One region of the Kitasatospora sp. NPDC001683 genome, then DNA from elsewhere that is predicted to be linked to it. Evidence: predicted binding sites of a transcription regulator. Region 1 holds the regulator's gene; each other region holds the start of a gene.
What was found. The regulator HrcA, encoded in region 1, represses chaperone genes, less so after heat shock. The targets are predictions, from matches to a motif close to TTNGCACTCNGNNNNNCNGAGTGCNAA.
Positions count from the first base shown of each region.

Region 2: groL (chaperonin GroEL) is a predicted target of HrcA. The motif match lies at 1,426-1,452, and genes of this name have one in related genera.
Region 3: ACWCYO_RS10515 (FmdB family zinc ribbon protein) is a predicted target of HrcA. The motif match lies at 2,017-2,043, and genes of this name have one in related genera.
Region 4: groES (co-chaperone GroES) is a predicted target of HrcA. The motif match lies at 1,817-1,843, and genes of this name have one in related genera.

Region 1 is NZ_JBSFGK010000058.1:3,935-8,156, forward strand. It holds gene ACWCYO_RS27130 (16S rRNA (uracil(1498)-N(3))-methyltransferase) at 1-246, opposite strand, end outside; gene dnaJ (molecular chaperone DnaJ) at 328-1,470, opposite strand; gene hrcA (heat-inducible transcriptional repressor HrcA) at 1,545-2,579, opposite strand; gene htpX (zinc metalloprotease HtpX) at 2,848-3,768, shown strand; gene pspAB (PspA-associated protein PspAB) at 3,797-4,222, shown strand, end outside.
Region 2 is NZ_JBSFGK010000100.1:18,847-23,068, forward strand. It holds gene groL (chaperonin GroEL) at 1-1,269, opposite strand, end outside; gene ACWCYO_RS34235 (cold-shock protein) at 1,638-1,841, opposite strand; gene ACWCYO_RS34240 (MoaD/ThiS family protein) at 2,424-2,702, opposite strand; gene thrC (threonine synthase) at 2,732-4,039, opposite strand; SAM riboswitch class I at 4,057-4,192, opposite strand.
Region 3 is NZ_JBSFGK010000014.1:90,441-94,662, forward strand. It holds gene ACWCYO_RS10505 (potassium/proton antiporter) at 1-240, shown strand, start outside; gene ACWCYO_RS10510 (MFS transporter) at 532-1,929, shown strand; gene ACWCYO_RS10515 (FmdB family zinc ribbon protein) at 2,055-2,375, shown strand; gene ACWCYO_RS10520 (hypothetical protein) at 2,681-2,953, shown strand; gene mscL (large conductance mechanosensitive channel protein MscL) at 2,984-3,400, shown strand; gene ACWCYO_RS10530 (hypothetical protein) at 3,462-3,680, opposite strand; gene ACWCYO_RS10535 (sigma-70 family RNA polymerase sigma factor) at 3,816-4,222, opposite strand, start outside.
Region 4 is NZ_JBSFGK010000027.1:82,989-87,210, reverse strand. It holds gene groL (chaperonin GroEL) at 1-1,235, opposite strand, end outside; gene groES (co-chaperone GroES) at 1,370-1,675, opposite strand; gene ACWCYO_RS17165 (hypothetical protein) at 1,924-2,256, shown strand; gene ACWCYO_RS17160 (THUMP-like domain-containing protein) at 2,321-3,496, shown strand; gene ACWCYO_RS17155 (polysaccharide deacetylase family protein) at 3,493-4,222, opposite strand, start outside.

The DNA of each region.
Region 1 (4,222 bases):
CGGCGCCGGCTCCGGCTCCCGCCGCACGACGGCCACCGTGACGTCGATCGCGTCCTTGCCGAGCACCTCGGCGACCGTCCCGTCCACCCCGAGGCCCAGCCCGTCCGCCAGGGTCACCGCCTCGCCGGCCGTCAGCCGCTTCACCGCCGCCGCGTGCCGCCCCTCCGCCCCGTCGAGCCGCACCACGGCCCCGGGCGCGGCGGCGGCGATCCGCTCGGTCTCGACGACGAAGACGGGGGCGGTCATGACGGGGAACCTCCAGGGAAAGGGACGGGGGGACACGAAAGGGGTGCCGGGGAACTGCCCCCGGCACCCCTTCCCGGACGACTACCGGCCGTTGAAGGCGTCCTTCAGGCGCGAGAACAGGCCCTGCTGGCCCGGCGCGAACTGGCCGGACGGCCGCTCCTCGCCGCGCAGCATGGAGAGCCGGCGCAGCAGCTCCTCCTGCTCGGCGTCGAGCTTGGTGGGCGTCTGCACCTCGACGTGCACTATCAGGTCGCCCCGGCCGCCCCCGCGCAGGTGGGTGATGCCCCGGCCGTGCAGCGGGATCGACTGGCCGGACTGGGTGCCGGGCCGGATGTCGACCTCCTCCAGCCCGTCCAGGGTCTGCAGCGGCACCTGGGTGCCGAGCGCGGCGGCCGTCATCGGGATGGTGACGGTGCAGTGCAGGTCGTCCCCGCGCCGCTGGAAGACGCTGTGGGTGGTCTCGGCGATCTCGACGTACAGGTCGCCGGCCGGGCCGCCGCCGGGGCCGACCTCGCCCTCGCCGGCCAGCTGGATCCGGGTGCCGTTGTCCACACCGGCCGGGATCTTGACCGTCAGGGTGCGGCGGGCCCGCACCCGGCCGTCGCCGGCGCACTCGGGGCACGGGGTCGGCACGACGGTGCCGAAGCCCTGGCACTGCGGGCACGGGCGGGAGGTCATGACCTGGCCCAGGAAGGAGCGGGTGACCTGGGAGACCTCGCCCTTGCCGCGGCACATGTCGCAGGTCTGGGCGGAGGTGCCGGGGGCCGCGCCCTCGCCGCTGCAGGTGGTGCAGGTGACGGCGGTGTCGACCTGGAGTTCCTTGGTGGTGCCGAAGGCGGCCTCCTCCAGGGTGATCTCCAGCCGGATCATGGCGTCCTGGCCGCGGCGGGTGCGCGAGCGCGGGCCGCGCTGGCCGGCCGCGGCGCCGAAGAAGGCGTCCATGATGTCGGAGAAGCCGAAGCCCGCCGCGCCGGCGCCGAAGCCGCCCGCGCCACCGCCGCCGCCGGGCGACAGCGGGTCGCCGCCGAGGTCGTAGACCTGGCGCTTCTGCGGATCGGAGAGCACCTCGTAGGCGGCGTTGATCTCCTTGAACCGCTCCTGCGTCTTCGGGTCCGGGTTGACGTCCGGGTGCAGTTCGCGTGCCAGGCGCCGGAACGCCTTCTTGATCTCGTCCTGCCCCGCATCCCGTCGGACGCCGAGTACCGCGTAGTAGTCCGTGGCCACCAAATGCTCCGCTTGTTCCGCCTGTAGTAGTGCGACTGGACATCGCCGCCGGAATTCCCGACGGCGGTTGCTTGCTACGACTCGGCCAGGATCTGGCCCACGTACCGTGCCACCGCTCGCACCGCCCCCATTGTGCCCGGGTAGTCCATCCGGGTCGGACCGATCACACCCAGTTTGGCCACGCTCTCGTCGCCCGAACCGTAGCCGACCGAAACGACCGAGGTGGAATTCAGCCCTTCGTACGCGTTCTCCCGCCCGATCCGGACCGTCATCGCGGCGTCCGTGGTCTCACCCAGGAGGCGGAGCAGGACGACCTGCTCCTCCAGGGCCTCCAGCACCGGCTGGATGGTGAGCGGGAAGTCGTGCCCGAAGCGGGTCAGGTTGGCCGTGCCGGCCAGCATGATCCGCTCCTCGTTCTGTTCGGCGAGCGCCTCGAACAGCGTGGCCAGGACCGTGCTGACGGTCGGCTGGTCGATCTGCTCGAAGGTCGCCGGCAGCTCCTCCAGCAGACCGGGGACGTCCGGCAGCCGCTGGCCGGCCGCCCGCGCGTTGATCCGCGCCCGCAGGTCCGCCAGGACCGTCTCGCCGACCGTGCCCGGGCAGTCGATCATCCGCTGCTCGACCCGGCCGGTGTTGGTGATCAGCACCAGCATCACCTTGGCCGGGGCCAGCGCCACCAGCTCGATGTGCCGGACGGTGGATCGGGTGAGCGAGGGGTACTGCACCACGGCGACCTGCCGGGTCAGCTGGGCGAGCAGCCGCACCGTGCGCCTGACCACGTCGTCCAGGTCGACGGCGCCTTCCAGGAAGTGCCGGATCGCCCGGCGCTCCGGGGAGCTCATCGGCTTGACCTCGGCGAGCTTGTCGACGAACAGCCGGTAGCCCTTGTCGGTGGGGATGCGCCCGGCGCTGGTGTGCGGCTGGTGGATGTACCCCTCCTCCTCCAGCGCCGCCATGTCGTTGCGCACCGTGGCCGGGGACACCCCGAGGTTGTGCCGCTCCACCAGCGCCTTGGAGCCGACCGGCTCCTCGGTGCCCACGTAGTCCTGGACGATCGCGCGGAGCACGGCGAGCTTGCGGTCGTCCAGCTGGCGGACCTCACCGGCCATGGGGCACGCACCTCCGTCTTCGCACGTTGTCCGTCTGTGATGCTGCGAGCCGCTCCGGGGAGGGCCCCGATCCTGGCACTCTGCACGTACGAGTGCCAAAACCGTACCTGCCAGTGTACGGCCCGGGTCCTACCGCAGGAACGGCCCGGCCGGGGTGATCCTGCCCGCAGTTCCGGACGGCCGCCACGACACTCCGCGTGCGGGGGGTGGTGCCCCGGGGCCGTCCGGGTGGCAGCATCGAAAGCGACGGCGAACGGAGGAGCAAGAGATGTCGAGCTCGGGCCAGCACACCCGTTTCGCGCCCGACCGCGGCCTGACCAGCCGCATGGTCGCGACGATGTTCGTGATCGGGCTGCTGTACGTCGGTTTCACGGGCCTGCTGATCGCGCTGCTGCGCGGGGCCTGGCCGCTGATCGTGCTGATCTCCGGCGGGCTATTCGTGGCCCAGTTCTGGTTCAGCGACAAGATCACCGAACGGGCCATGGGCGCCCGCCCGGTGACCGAGGAGCAGTACCCCCAGCTGCACGGCACGATCGACCGGCTCTGCGCCCTGGCCGACATGCCCAAGCCCCGCGTGGCCGTCGCCGACAACGACATGCCGAACGCCTTCGCCACCGGCCGCAACCCGCAGAACGCCGTGGTGTGCGTGACCACCGGCCTGCTGCGCCGGCTCGAACCGGAGGAACTCGAGGGCGTCCTGGCGCACGAGCTGTCGCACGTCGCCCACCGGGACGTCGCGGTGATGACCATCGCCGGCTTCCTCGGCGTGCTCGCCGGGGCGATGACCCGGATCGCCATGTACGGCGGGTTCATGGGCGGCGGCCGCAACAACAACGACCAGAACGCGGCCATCGCGGCGCTGATCATCCCGCTGGTGTCGATGGTCGTCTACGCGATCAGCTTCCTGCTCACCCGGCTGCTCTCCCGCTACCGCGAGCTGGCCGCCGACCGGGCCGCCGCCCAGCTCACCGGCCGGCCCAGCGCCCTGGCCTCCGCCCTCACCAAGGTGACCGGGCAGATCGCGGCCATCCCCACCGAGGACCTGCGCCGCTCCCAGCCCTACAACGCCTTCTACTTCGCCCCCGCGCTGAGCGCCCGGGAGACCGCCTCCCAGCTGTTCTCCACCCATCCGACGCTGGAGAAGCGACTGGCCCAGCTGGCGAAGATCTCCGCGCAGCTCGGCCGCTGATCGACCTCCCCGACCCGAAAGGCCCGCCGTGGGATTCCTGGACGCCCTGTTCGGCCGCACCAAGCCCGTCAAGCCCGACCTCGACCAGCTGTTCGGCGTGCCGTCCGCCGCACTCACCCTGGAGGCCGCGGCCGGGTTCCTGCCCACCGGGCTCGGCTCGGTCTGCTTCGCGGCCGTCGAGGGCGCGGCCTTCGTCCAGGTGGAGCAGCAGGTCCGAGCGCTGCTCGACGCCGACACCGAGCGCGGCGGCGTCCCGGTGGAGGCCTCCAAGGACGGCTACGGCTACTCCTGGCTGCTCGCCCGGCACACCCCCGAGGAACTCCCGGAGCTGGTCAACGACCTGCACGCGGTCAACAGCGAGCTGGAGGCCAACGGCTTCGGCCCCCAGCTGCTCTGCTCACTGGTGGGCTTCCGCAATCCGGAGGGGCAGTCGCTGGCCCTGGTCTACCTCTAC
Region 2 (4,222 bases), on a different contig from region 1:
GGCGACACCGGCCTGCAGCAGGGCGACGCCACCACCGGCGACGATGCCCTCCTCGACGGCGGCCTTGGCGTTGCGGACGGCGTCCTCGATGCGGTGCTTGCGCTCCTTGAGCTCCACCTCGGTGGCCGCGCCGGCCTTGATGACGGCCACGCCGCCGGCCAGCTTGGCGAGGCGCTCCTGGAGCTTCTCGCGGTCGTAGTCCGAGTCGCTGTTCTCGATCTCGGCGCGGATCTGGTTCACGCGACCGGCGACCTGCTCGCTGTCGCCGCCACCGTCGACGATGGTGGTCTCGTCCTTGGTGATGACCACCTTGCGGGCGGTGCCCAGCAGGTCGATGCCGGCGTTCTCCAGCTTGAGGCCGACCTCCTCGGAGATCACGGTGCCACCGGTGAGGATGGCGATGTCGCCGAGCATGGCCTTGCGGCGGTCGCCGAAGCCCGGGGCCTTGACGGCGACGGACTTGAAGGTGCCGCGGATCTTGTTCACGACCAGGGTCGACAGGGCCTCGCCCTCGACGTCCTCGGCGATGATGACGAGCGGCTTGCCGCTCTGCATGACCTTCTCCAGCAGCGGGAGCAGGTCCTTGACCGAGCCGATCTTGGAGTTGGCGATGAGGATGTACGGGTCCTCGAAGGTCGCCTCCATGCGCTCCAGGTCGGTGGCGAAGTAGGCGGAGATGTAGCCCTTGTCGAAGCGCATGCCCTCGGTGAGCTCGAGCTCCAGGCCGAAGGTGTTGCTCTCCTCGACGGTGATGACGCCTTCCTTGCCGACCTTGTCCATGGCCTCGGCGATCAGCTCGCCGATCTGGGTGTCAGCGGCGGAGATGGAGGCGGTGGAGGCGATCTGCTCCTTGGTCTCCACGTCCTTGGCCTGGGCCAGCAGCTGGTCCGAGACGGCGGCGACGGCCTTCTCGATGCCGCGCTTCAGAGCCATCGGGTTGGCGCCGGCGGCGACGTTGCGCAGACCCTCGCGAACCAGGGCCTGGGCGAGCACGGTGGCGGTGGTGGTGCCGTCACCCGCGACGTCGTCCGTCTTCTTGGCGACCTCCTTGACGAGCTCCGCGCCGATCTTCTCGTACGGGTCCTCGAGCTCGATCTCCTTGGCGATGGAGACACCGTCGTTGGTGATCGTGGGGGCGCCCCACTTCTTCTCCAGCACGACGTTGCGACCCTTGGGGCCGAGCGTGACCTTCACTGCGTCGGCGAGCTGGTTCATGCCACGCTCAAGGCCGCGGCGAGCTTCCTCATCAAAGGCGATGATCTTGGCCATCTGAAGTGGTCCTCCGGGACACGGTCGACTGCTCGGACCAAGGGGTGCCCGCGACGGACGGCCCTGGTGTGCGGGGGTCCATTCCCCTACCGCTCCCGGGGGCCTCACCGACCCGGTCCGCTGTCACTCTCACGCTGTGAGTGCTAACGCCAATGATTAGCACTCCGGGTGGTCGAGTGCAAGCCCAATCGCCAACCCGCGAGCCGCCGTCCGGGCCCGCGCCGGTGCCCGTCCGGGCCCGCGCGGGAACGCGAACGGGCCCGCGCGGGAACGCGAACGGGCCCGTACGACGCGTGTCGTACGGGCCCGTCGAGAAGCGAGTGGTCCACCAGCCGTGGGCCGCGCCGAGCTCCTGGAGCCGGAAGGGGTCAGACCGCCGCGCGGACCATGTCCGCCTGCGGGCCCTTCTGTCCCTGGGAGATCTCGAACTCGACCCGCTGGCCCTCCTCGAGGGTGCGGTAGCCGTCCATCTGGATCGCGCTGTAGTGGACGAAGACGTCCGCACCACCGTCGACCGCGATGAAGCCGTAGCCCTTCTCCGCGTTGAACCACTTGACGGTGCCCTGAGCCATTCCGAACTCCCCTAGTGCTGTGCTGGCCCTTCACGGGCCCGCAGGTCGCGGGCCCGGGTCTGGTTTGGAGGCCGGCCCGGGGAACCCCCCCTGAGCGCAGCCGTGCACGCCGCAATCCTCCGCACGGGAACACCGGAAGGCTTCCGTGAGCGGGCGATTACGTCGACCGCCGCTGAATGTATCCGGATCGACGCCCTCTGCAACAGGGCCAATCGCCGGGAATTCCTCGCCCCCGCCAAGAGACAAGACCGAGCAAAACGGAAGGAAGTCGGCATTCCACGCCGGACATAGCGGACGAATTACCCAAATGCCCGCAGGAATTCTGACATCGGCCTGACATGTTTCACGGCCCGGTCCCCGGGCCCGTCCCAGCCTCCGGACGACCTCCGGCGAAGCACCCCGCGGGCCGGAAGGGAAGCCCTTTTCCCAGCAGAGCCACACTCTACTCCGACTTGACCCGGAAATATTCCCGCCGAAAATGCAGGCGGCCGCCCGCACCTACGGAGAGTGGAATTCCGTAGGTGCGGGCGGCCGGGAAGCCGTTCGAAGCGGGTCAGGAGGGCCGGGAGCGGCCGGAACGGCTCAGCAGCCGCCGGCCACCGCCGGAATGATCGAGACGCTGGCGCCGTCCTTGATCGCGGTACCCAGGCCTTCGGCGAACCGCACGTCGTCGTCGTTCACGTACACGTTCACGAAGCGGCGCAGCTTGCCCGTGTCGTCCAGGATGCGGGCGGAGATGCCCGCGTGGTTCTCCTCCAGGTCGGCGATGACCTCGGCCAGGGTGGAGCCCTCGGCGGTCACCTCGGCGGCGCCGCCGGTGTAGGTGCGCAGGATGGTGGGGATGCGGACGTTGGCGCTCATGGCTCTCCTAGCGGGGGGGTGGGGGTGGTTCAGGCGGACGCGAGGCCGGCGGCGCGGAAGGAGTCCAGCGTCGGGCTGATGACGGCGGTCATCCCGGCCCCGGAGACGGCGTCCAGCGTCTTCAGGCCGTCGCCGGTGTTGATCGCGACGGTCTCCTTGGCCGGGTCCAGCTGACCGGTCTCGACCAGCTTCTTCAGCACGCCGACCGTCACCCCGCCCGCGGTCTCGGCGAAGACGCCCTCGGTCCGGGCCAGCAGCCGGATCGCCGCCACGACCTCCGCGTCCGTGACGTCCTCGACCGCGCCGCCCGTCCGACGGGCGATGTCCAGCACGTACGGGCCGTCCGCCGGGTTGCCGATCGCCAGCGACTTGGCGATGGTGTCCGGCTTCACCGGCTTGATCACGTCGCGGCCGGCCTTGAACGCCGCCGACACCGGCGAGCAGCCCGCCGCCTGGGCCCCGAAGATCCGGTACGGCCGGTCCTCCACCAGACCCAGCTTGATCAGCTCCTGCAGCCCCTTGTCGATCTTCGTCAGCTGCGAGCCCGAGGCGATCGGGATGACGATCTGCTCCGGCAGCCGCCAGCCCAGCTGCTCGCAGATCTCGTACGCCAGCGTCTTGGAGCCCTCGCCGTAGTACGGCCGCAGGTTGACGTTGACGAAACCCCAGCCCTCGCCGGCCGGGTCCCCGATCAGCTCCGAGCAGAAGCGGTTCACGTCGTCGTAGTTGCCCTCGATGCCCACCAGCTCGCCGCCGTACACCCCGGCCATCACGACCTTGCCCTGCTCCAGGTCGTGCGGGATGAACACGCAGGAGCGGAACCCGGCCCGGGCCGCCGCCGCGCCCACCGCACCGGCCAGGTTGCCGGTCGAGGAGCAGGACAGCGTGGTGTAGCCGAACGCCCGGGCGGCCTCGATCGCGCAGGCCACCACCCGGTCCTTGAACGAGTGCGTCGGGTTGCCGGAGTCGTCCTTCACGTGCAGCTGCGCGGTGAACCCGAGCTCCCGCCCCAGGTTGTCCGCCTTCACCAGCGGGGTCCAGCCGGGGTTCAGATTGGGCTTGGAAGCCACGTCGGCCGGCACCGGCAGCAGCGGCGCGTAGCGCCAGATCGACGCGGGACCGGACTCGATCCGCTTGCGCAGCTCCTCGGCGCGCTCGCTGCCGAACTCGTAGGCGATCTCCAGCGGCCCGAAGCACTCCAGGCAGGCGAAGTTCGGGCCGAGCGGGAAGCGGGTGCCGCACTCCCGACAGGACAGCGCGGCGGCGGGGCCGAGGTCGACGGGTGGGAGTCCCCCCGGCCGAAGGCTGGGGGAGGGTGCGACGGTGTCGATAGCCATGATGGCGGAGGCCTCTCTCCTCATCTTCCCCGTGGCGCGGTCGCGCCACGGGCCGGAATTGGCACCTGTCCCGCCGGGGCCTGTCGACGACAGCCGAGCGAGAAGGTTGCCGGGACGTCAACGGGCCGTTCCCTCAGTCCCTCTGGATGAGCATGTGAAGTTATGGTTCAGCGGCGACCCCGG
Region 3 (4,222 bases), on a different contig from region 1:
CTCTCCCCGGCCTCACGGATGTCCGGCGTGGAGATCAGCGAGCTGCGGCTGCCCAAGGGGGCGGCGGTCACCCTGGTCGTGCGGGAGGGCAACTCCTTCGTGCCGGACAAGGCGACGATGCTGCGCGGCGGGGACGAGCTGTTGGTGGTCACCACGGACGAGGTGAGCGAGGCGGCGGAGCGGCGGCTGCGGGCCGTGGACAAGGGCGGCAAGCTGGCGGGGTGGCTGAAGGGGCGGTGACGGCGGGGAGTGCCGGGGCTACGGGTGCTGCCGTGAGGTAGGTGGCCTGGCGGAATCTACGCGCGTAACTGTATGCTGGTCCGACTACGCCGTATAACTACCGTTAGACCACCCCCAGCATCTGCCTGACGCAGAGTTGGCGCGACCGCTCGGCGGCCGCGGTCCGGCCCCGGCCCACCAGGCCCGGCCGACCCGGTATCTACCCCGGTCGACGCGCGAGAGGACGACTCTCGGCGCCGTCGGGGCCACCCCATGCCCTGCCGCGCTACCAGGCAGCAGGAAGGACCGACCGTGACGGCCCGCCGAACGGTCGAGATCGCCGCGGACTCCACTCCGGACACCGCTCTGGACACCGCGGCCAGCACTGTGGACACCGCCGCCGAGACGCCCGCCAAGGTCGGGTACGGCGCGCTGCTGCGCACGCCCGGCGCCTGGACGTTCCTCGCCCCCGCCTTCATCGCGCGGCTGCCCTACGCGATGCTCAGCATGGGCATCCTGCTGCTCGTCAAGGACACCCACGGCTCGTACGGCACCGCCGGCACCGTCACCGCGATCGCCGCCGTCGCGCAGGCCCTGATCGGCCCGCAGACCGGGCGCCTCGCCGACCGGTACGGGCAGGCCGCCGTCCTCGTCCCGACCGTCGCGGTGCACGCGGCCTCGGTCGCCCTGCTGATCACCCTGGCGCTCGGCCACGCGCCGGCCTGGAGCCTGTTCCTGGCCGCCGTTCCGACCGGCGCGAGCGTTCCGCAGATCGGCGCGATGGTCCGGGCCCGCTGGATCGCCACGATCGGCGCCGACGGCGCGTCCGCCTCCTCGGCGGCCAAGGTGAGCACCGCGTTCGCCTTCGAGTCCGTGACGGACGAGTTCACCTTCGTGATCGGTCCGATCCTGGCCGCCAAGATCGCCACCTCGGTCAGTCCGTCCACCGCGCTGATCACGGAGGCCGCACTGACCTTCGTCGGCGGCCTGGTCTTCGCCGCCCGGCGCGGCACCGCGCCCGCCCGGAACACCCCGCGGCCCGGCGCGCGACGCGCCTCCGCGCTGGCCTCGCCCGGCGTCCGGCTGCTGGCCGGGGTGATCCTCGGGGTGGGGGCCGTGTTCGGCGGGATGCAGGTCTCGGTGAACGCCTTCGCCGACTCGGTCGGCCAGCACGGCGCCGCCGGCACCGTGTACGGGATCTTCGCCGGCGGCTCGATGGTGGCCGGCGTGCTCTACGGCGTCATCGCCTGGCGTCGGGCCGTCCAGCACCGGATGGTCATCAGCTACGCCCTGCTGGTGGTGGGCTGCTCGACGCTCTGGGCGATGCCCAACCTGGTCACCCTGTCGATCGCCGGGCTGTTCTGCGGTCTGGCCATCGCCCCGACCCTGATCAGCGGCTACACCCTGGTCGAGACCCTGGTCGAGGACGGCGCCAAGACCGAGGCCTTCACCTGGCTGACCGGCGCCATCGGCCTGGGCCTGGCCGTCGGCTCGATGGTGGCCGGGCGGCTGATCGACGGCCACGGGCCGTCCGCCGGGTTCCTGGTGCCGCTGGTCGGCGCCGGCCTGGGGCTGGTCGCGCTGGTGTCGATGCGGCACCTGCTGGTCGCACCGCACCGGACCGGTCACGTGATGGCGGGATCCGGCGAGCGCACCGGGTCCGGCGAGCGCGCCGCCTCGGCGCAGCTGGTCGGCGCGGCCAAGGGCTGAGCGAGCGGTCGAACGCGGCCCGTACCGGCTCATCTCACACCGGATTCGCTGGACTGATCCAACGGAATACCGCATCATTGACCATCGTTAGCACTCATCAGGCGAGAGTGCCAGGAGGAAGACAAGTGCCCACGTACCAGTACCAGTGCACCGAGTGCGGCAGCGGCCTGGAGGCGGTGCAGAAGTTCACCGACGAGGCGCTGACCACGTGCCCCGACTGCCAGGGACGGCTCCGCAAGGTCTTCTCGGCCGTGGGCGTCGTGTTCAAGGGCTCGGGCTTCTACCGGACCGACAGCCGCTCGTCCTCCAGCAGCTCGGTGGGCGCGGGCTCGTCCGCCGGCTCCTCGACGTCGTCGTCGACCTCGGGGTCGTCCGGCTCGTCGAGCGCTTCCAGCAGCTCCAGCTCGACCAGCTCGTCCAGCAGCCCGGCTCCGGCCGCGAGCTGACCTCGGTCCCGGGGGCTCCCGGGAGTTCCTGAAGCTTCACGGGAAGGCCTGTCGGCCCCGCTTCGCGCGGGGGCGACGGGCCTTTTCGCGTGCGCTCACGTGCCCCGGCGCGGTCTTCGTCAGTAGCGGAGGCCGGTCTCACTCGTGTGAGTGTACGAAGTTGTCCACAGGGGCGGGTTTATCCACAGGCTGTGGGAACCGGCTTTCCGGCGGCGGCGCGGGTGGGCATCGTGTGGGTCACCGGGCGGTGGCCGACCGCACGGTGACCGACCGCATGTCGATCGACCCGATCCGGAGGTGCCCCGATGACGACCACGAGCCTGTCCGTTCCACTGCCCGCGCCCACCGTGCCGCCGCGGCGGGAGGTGCCGAGCTTCCCGCCGATCCGGCGCGGGTGCGGCGGGTGGCACCGCTGGCGCCAGGCCGTCCGGCGGCGGGCCGGGGTGCCCGCACTGGTGCTGCTCGCGGTGGCCGCGGCGCTCGCGTTCGGGCCCGCGCGGGCCGGGCTGCCGCCGCCCTCGGGCGGCGCGGTGGGCCGTACGGGTTGTCAATCCGGGCCCCCGGACGATCACCCGTAACCCCGGAACGACTTCGTCGTTCGAGGCGGCATGAAGGGCTTCAAGGAATTCCTGCTGCGTGGAAATGTCGTCGAACTCGCCGTCGCCGTGGTGATCGGCGCTGCCTTCACCAACATCGTCAACGCCTTCGTCAAGGGCGTGATCAATCCGATCGTCGGCGTCTTCGGGACCAAGGACCTGGCGTCCTACAGTTCCTGCCTCAAGGGGCCCTGCACGGTGAGCGCCACCGGTGAGGTCACGTCCGGAATCCTCATCCTGTGGGGGTCGGTGCTCAGCGCCGCCCTGCAGTTCCTGATCACCGCGGCCGTCGTCTACTTCGTCCTGATCGTCCCGATGAACCGGATGGCGGCCAGGCGCAAGAGCGCCACCGAGGTGGCGGCCGAGGCCGAGGCCAAGGAGGTCCAACTGCTGACCGAGATCCGCGACGCGCTGGTCACGGCGCGCTAGTCGCCCGGTTCCCCGGTCCCCGTTCCCAGTCCCGTTCCCCCGCTCCCCAGCCCCGTTTTCGCTAGTCCCCGTGGTGCGGCGGGCGCTGGCTCAGGTACCAGTCCAGCCCTCGCCCACCGCTCTCCCCAGTCCCGGGGCGATCGCCCCAGCCGGCGTCGGTGTCGTCCCGGGACTGCTGGTCCAGCGGGTCGCGGAAGACCAGGCGGGCCTTGGCCCTGGCCGCCTTCTGCCGGTCCTGCTCCTCCTGCCCCTGTCCCTGTTCCTGTGGCTGCTCGCTCACCCTGTCCACTCCCTGCCGGTCCCCTGCTCACGGTCCAACCTGTTCCTCCAGCCTAAGAGGCCCGCGACGCGCCACGGGCCCTGGTGCGGAGCGCTCCGCACCAGGGCCCGGGTGGTCGACCTCGGCCGTCGGCCGTCAGGCGGCCTCGAAGCCCGCGTGGTCGGCGATCTTCTTCAGCTCGGCCAGGGCGTGCTTCTCGATCTGCCGGATCCGCTCACGGGTGAGGCCGTGCTGCTTGCCCACCTCGGTGAGGGTGCGCTCGCGGCCGTCCTCCATGCCGTAGCGGGAGCGGATGATCGAGGCCGTACGGTCGTCCAGCCGCCCGATCAGGTCGTCCAGCTCCTCCCGGCGGAGCATCACCATCACGGCGTCCTCGGGGGACGTCGCCCCGGTGTCCTCGACCAGGTCACCGAACTGGGTCTCGCCCTCGTCGTCGACCGACATGTTGAGGCTGACCGGGTCCCGCGCCCAGTCCAGCACGTCCTTGATCCGGGCCTCGGTGGTGTCCAGCTCGGCCGCGATCTCGGCCGGCTCCGCCTCGC
Region 4 (4,222 bases), on a different contig from region 1:
ACGATGCCCTCCTCGACCGCGGCGCGGGTCGCCGAGATGGCGTCCTCCAGGCGGTGCTTGCGCTCCTTCAGCTCCACCTCGGTGGCGGCGCCGACCTTGATGACGCAGACGCCGCCGGCCAGCTTGGCCAGGCGCTCCTGCAGCTTCTCGCGGTCCCAGTCGGAGTCGGTCGCGGCGATCTCGCCCTTGATCTGGGCGACGCGGCCGGCCACGGCCTCGGTGTCACCGGCACCGTCGACGATGGTGGTGTCGTCCTTGGTGATGGTCACGCGGCGGGCGGTGCCCAGCACGTCCAGACCGGCCTGGTCGAGCTTGAGGCCGACCTCCTCGGAGATGACCGTGCCGCCGGTCAGGACGGCCAGGTCGCCGAGGATCGCCTTGCGGCGGTCGCCGAAGCCCGGGGCCTTGACGGCGACGGCGTTGAAGGTGCCGCGGATCTTGTTCACGACCAGGGTCGACAGCGCCTCGCCGTCGACGTCCTCGGCGATGATCAGCAGCGGCTTGGAGGCACCGCTCTGCAGGATCTTCTCCAGCAGCGGCAGCAGCTCCTGGATGGAGGAGATCTTGCCCTGGTTGATCAGGATGTACGGGTCCTCGAGGACCGCCTCCTGGCGCTCCGCGTCGGTGACGAAGTACGGCGACAGGTAGCCCTTGTCGAACTGCATGCCCTCGGTGAAGTCCAGCTCCACGCCGAAGGTGTTCGACTCCTCGACGGTGATGACACCGTCCTTGCCGACCTTGTCGATCGCCTCGGCGATCAGCTCGCCGACCTGGGTGTCCTGCGCGGAGAGGGACGCGACGGCGGCGACGTCGTCCTTGCCCTCGATCTCGCGGGCGACGGACAGCAGGTGCTCGGAGACGGCGGCGACGGCCTTGTCGATGCCCTTCTTCAGGGCGGCGGGACCGGCGCCGGCGGCGACGTTGCGCAGACCCTCGTTGACCAGGGCCTGGGCCAGCACGGTGGCGGTGGTGGTGCCGTCACCCGCGACGTCGTTGGTCTTGGTGGCGACCTCCTTGACGAGCTGCGCGCCAAGGTTCTCGTACGGGTCGTCCAGCTCGACCTCACGGGCGATGGTGACGCCGTCGTTGGTGATGGTCGGGGCGCCGAACTTCTTGTCGATGACGACGTTGCGGCCCTTGGGGCCGATGGTCACCTTGACGGTGTCGGCCAGCTTGTTGACACCGCGCTCCAGCGAGCGGCGGGCGTCCTCGTCGAACTGCAGGATCTTCGCCATGTTCCCTATTCCCTCGGGGCTGCGGCCGGACCACCGGCCGCCGAACTACGTGAACCAACAACCACGCCCCGGGCCCCTGTCACTTGGGACACGGATCCGGGGCGGGTCGGAACGACTGACTTCTCGATGCCGCGTTACTTCTCGATGATGGCGAGAACGTCGCGGGCCGAGAGGACGAGGTACTCCTCGCCCTGGTACTTCACCTCGGTGCCGCCGTACTTCGAGTACAGGACGATGTCACCCACGGCGACGTCGAGCGGCAGACGCTGGCCGTCCTCGAAGCGGCCCGGGCCGACGGCCAGGACGACGCCCTCCTGGGGCTTCTCCTTGGCGGTGTCCGGGATAACCAGGCCGGAGGCCGTGGTGGTCTCGGCGTCGAGCGGCTGGACCACGATGCGGTCCTCGAGCGGCTTGATGGCAACCTTGCTGCTGGTGGTCACGTCCGAGCTCCCCTTCGGAGATTACGGGGTTTTCTAACGGGTAGGGGCGAACCTGCGGGCCTGCCGTCGCGGGGGTCAGACACACGTCTTCGCGTTAGCACTCCCCCAGTGGGGAGTGCCAAGGACGACCATAGGCCGCGGTTAGCACTCAGTCAACCAGAGTGCCAACGGCGCGCCCGGCGGACTCGGGTCGGGGATGAGTAGCCGTACTCATGTGCGACTCGGCGGCCCGGGGCAAGACTCCTGACATGACATCGATTCCGATGCGCGTCGGCCCGTCCCGGCTCAAGGACGCGTCCCTCGCCCTGCTGGCGCTGCCCCTGCTCGGCGTCGTGCTGCCGTTCGCCGTCTTCTACTTCACCCTCTGCCTCGGCAGCGGTCCCGGCGCCGGGGACGACGGGGACGGGCGCATCTGGGCCTTCCTGGGCATCGGGATGATCGCCGGCCCGGTGGCCGCCCTCGTGGCGAGCATCGTCGTGGTCGTGCGCAGCTGGCGGTCCGGCTACCGGTTCCTGACGGTCGCCGCCGCGATCTCGCCGTTCGGGCCCGCGGTCCTCGCCTCGGGTGTCCTGTGGCGGTGAACCGGCCGCCGGGGTTCCGGTCGGCCGGCCGCCGCCACATCCGCTGAGCGGTCAGAATGACCTCGTGGACACCGAGAACCTCCAGCCCCTGCTGACCCCCGAGGGTCAGGCCCTGCTCACCGAGCTGCGCGAGTTCGCCCCCGAGGAGGAGCTGGCGCTGGCCACCCGGCTGCGGCGGGAGCACCCGGCGGAGCTGGTGTCGGCGGCGTTCGGGCAGGCGCGGCTGCGGCAGCGGGCGCGGGCGAAGTTCGGGGCGGACGCCGACCTGATGTACTTCACGCCCAACGGCGTCGAGCAGTCCACCCGGCGCAGCGTGGCCGAGTGGCGGGCGCGCCGCTTCGCCGAGTTGGGCGTACGGCGGCTGGCGGACCTGTGCTGCGGCATCGGCGGGGACGTGCTGGCGCTGGCCCGGGCCGGGATCCAGGTGCTGGCCGTCGACAAGGACCCGGCGGCCTGCGCCGCCACCGCGGCGAACGCCGCCGCGCTGGGCCTGGCCGAGCTGGTCGAGGTGGTCTGCGCGGACGTCGCCGAGGTGGACGTGACCGGCTACGACGCGGTGTTCACCGACCCGGCCCGGCGCACCTCGCGCGGCCGGGTGTTCGATCCGGAGGCGTACGCGCCGCCGCTCTCCTGGGCGATCGAGGCCGGGCGGCGGACCCCGATCGGCGCCCTGAAGGTCGCCCCGGGCATCCCGCACGAGGCCGTCCCGGCGGACGCCGAGGCCGAGTGGGTCTCCGACCACAGGGACGTCAAGGAGGCGGTGCTCTGGTTCGGCACCGGGGCCGCCCGCCCGCACCGCGCCACCCTGCTGCCGCAGGCCGCCAGCCTGACCGGCGGCGACCTGCCCGACCCGCCGGCCGGCCCGGTCGGGCGGTACCTGTACGAGCCGGACGGCGCGGTGATCCGGGCGCACCTGGTGGCCGAGGTGGCCGAGCAGGTCGGCGGCCGGCTGATCGACCCGAAGATCGCCTACCTGACCTCGGACCGGCTGGTGGCCACCCCGTACGCGCACGCCTTTGAGCTCACCGACGTGCTGCCCTTCCACATCAAGAAGCTGAAGGCGCTGCTGCGCGAGCGCGGGGTCGGCACGGTGGTGATCAAGAAGCGCGGGATGGCGATCACCCCGGAGGAGCTGCGCCGTCAGCTCAAGCCCTCCGGGCCGAACACCGTCACGGTGATCCTCAGCCGCACCGACCACGGGCCGCTGATGATGCTGGGCCGACCCGTCCAGGCCGTCTAGGAAGCCGGCGGCTGGATGTAGTCGTCCAGCCGGGCCACCGCGAAGCCCTGCTCCTGGATCCGGGCCAGCAGGTCCCCGAACATCTGGGTCATCGTGGCGCCCTTGAGCTCCTTGGGGCCGCGGAAGTGCGCCAGGATGATGTCGCCGGGCTTCAGCTTCTTGTCCCCGGTCTGGTACTGCATGTCGTGGATCTGCATCGACTCGCGCCAGAGCACGATCGCGCGCGGGCCGCACTGCTGCACCGAGTTGTTGAGCGTCGGGGTGTTGGCGCCGTCGCCGAACGGCGGGCGGAACAGCAGCGGGGCGGTGCCGTACTGCTGGGTGAGCGCGGCCTGGTCGTCGCAGATCTCGGACTTCTGCTTGTCCGGCGGGAGCTTGCTCATCACCGGGTGGGTGACGGTGTGGTTCTGGATGTGGTTGCCGAGCGCCTGGAGCGGCTTGAAGTAGCCGTAGTCGTTCTTGACGATGTCCTTGGTCAGGAACATCGTGATCGGCACCTTGAGGTCGGTCAGCATCTCGACGAACTTCGGGTCCTTCTCGGCGCCGTCGTCGATGGTGATGAAGACGACCTTGTCGGTGGTCTTCACGTCGCTGAACACCGGTACGGTGCCGGTGCGTTCGAGCTTGATGGGCTTGTCGGCGGGCGGCGCGGGGGCCGGGGCCAGCGGCTTGAGGTTCCACTTCGCCCAGGCCGCGGCGTCGCCCTCGGCCGGGGCCGCATCGGGC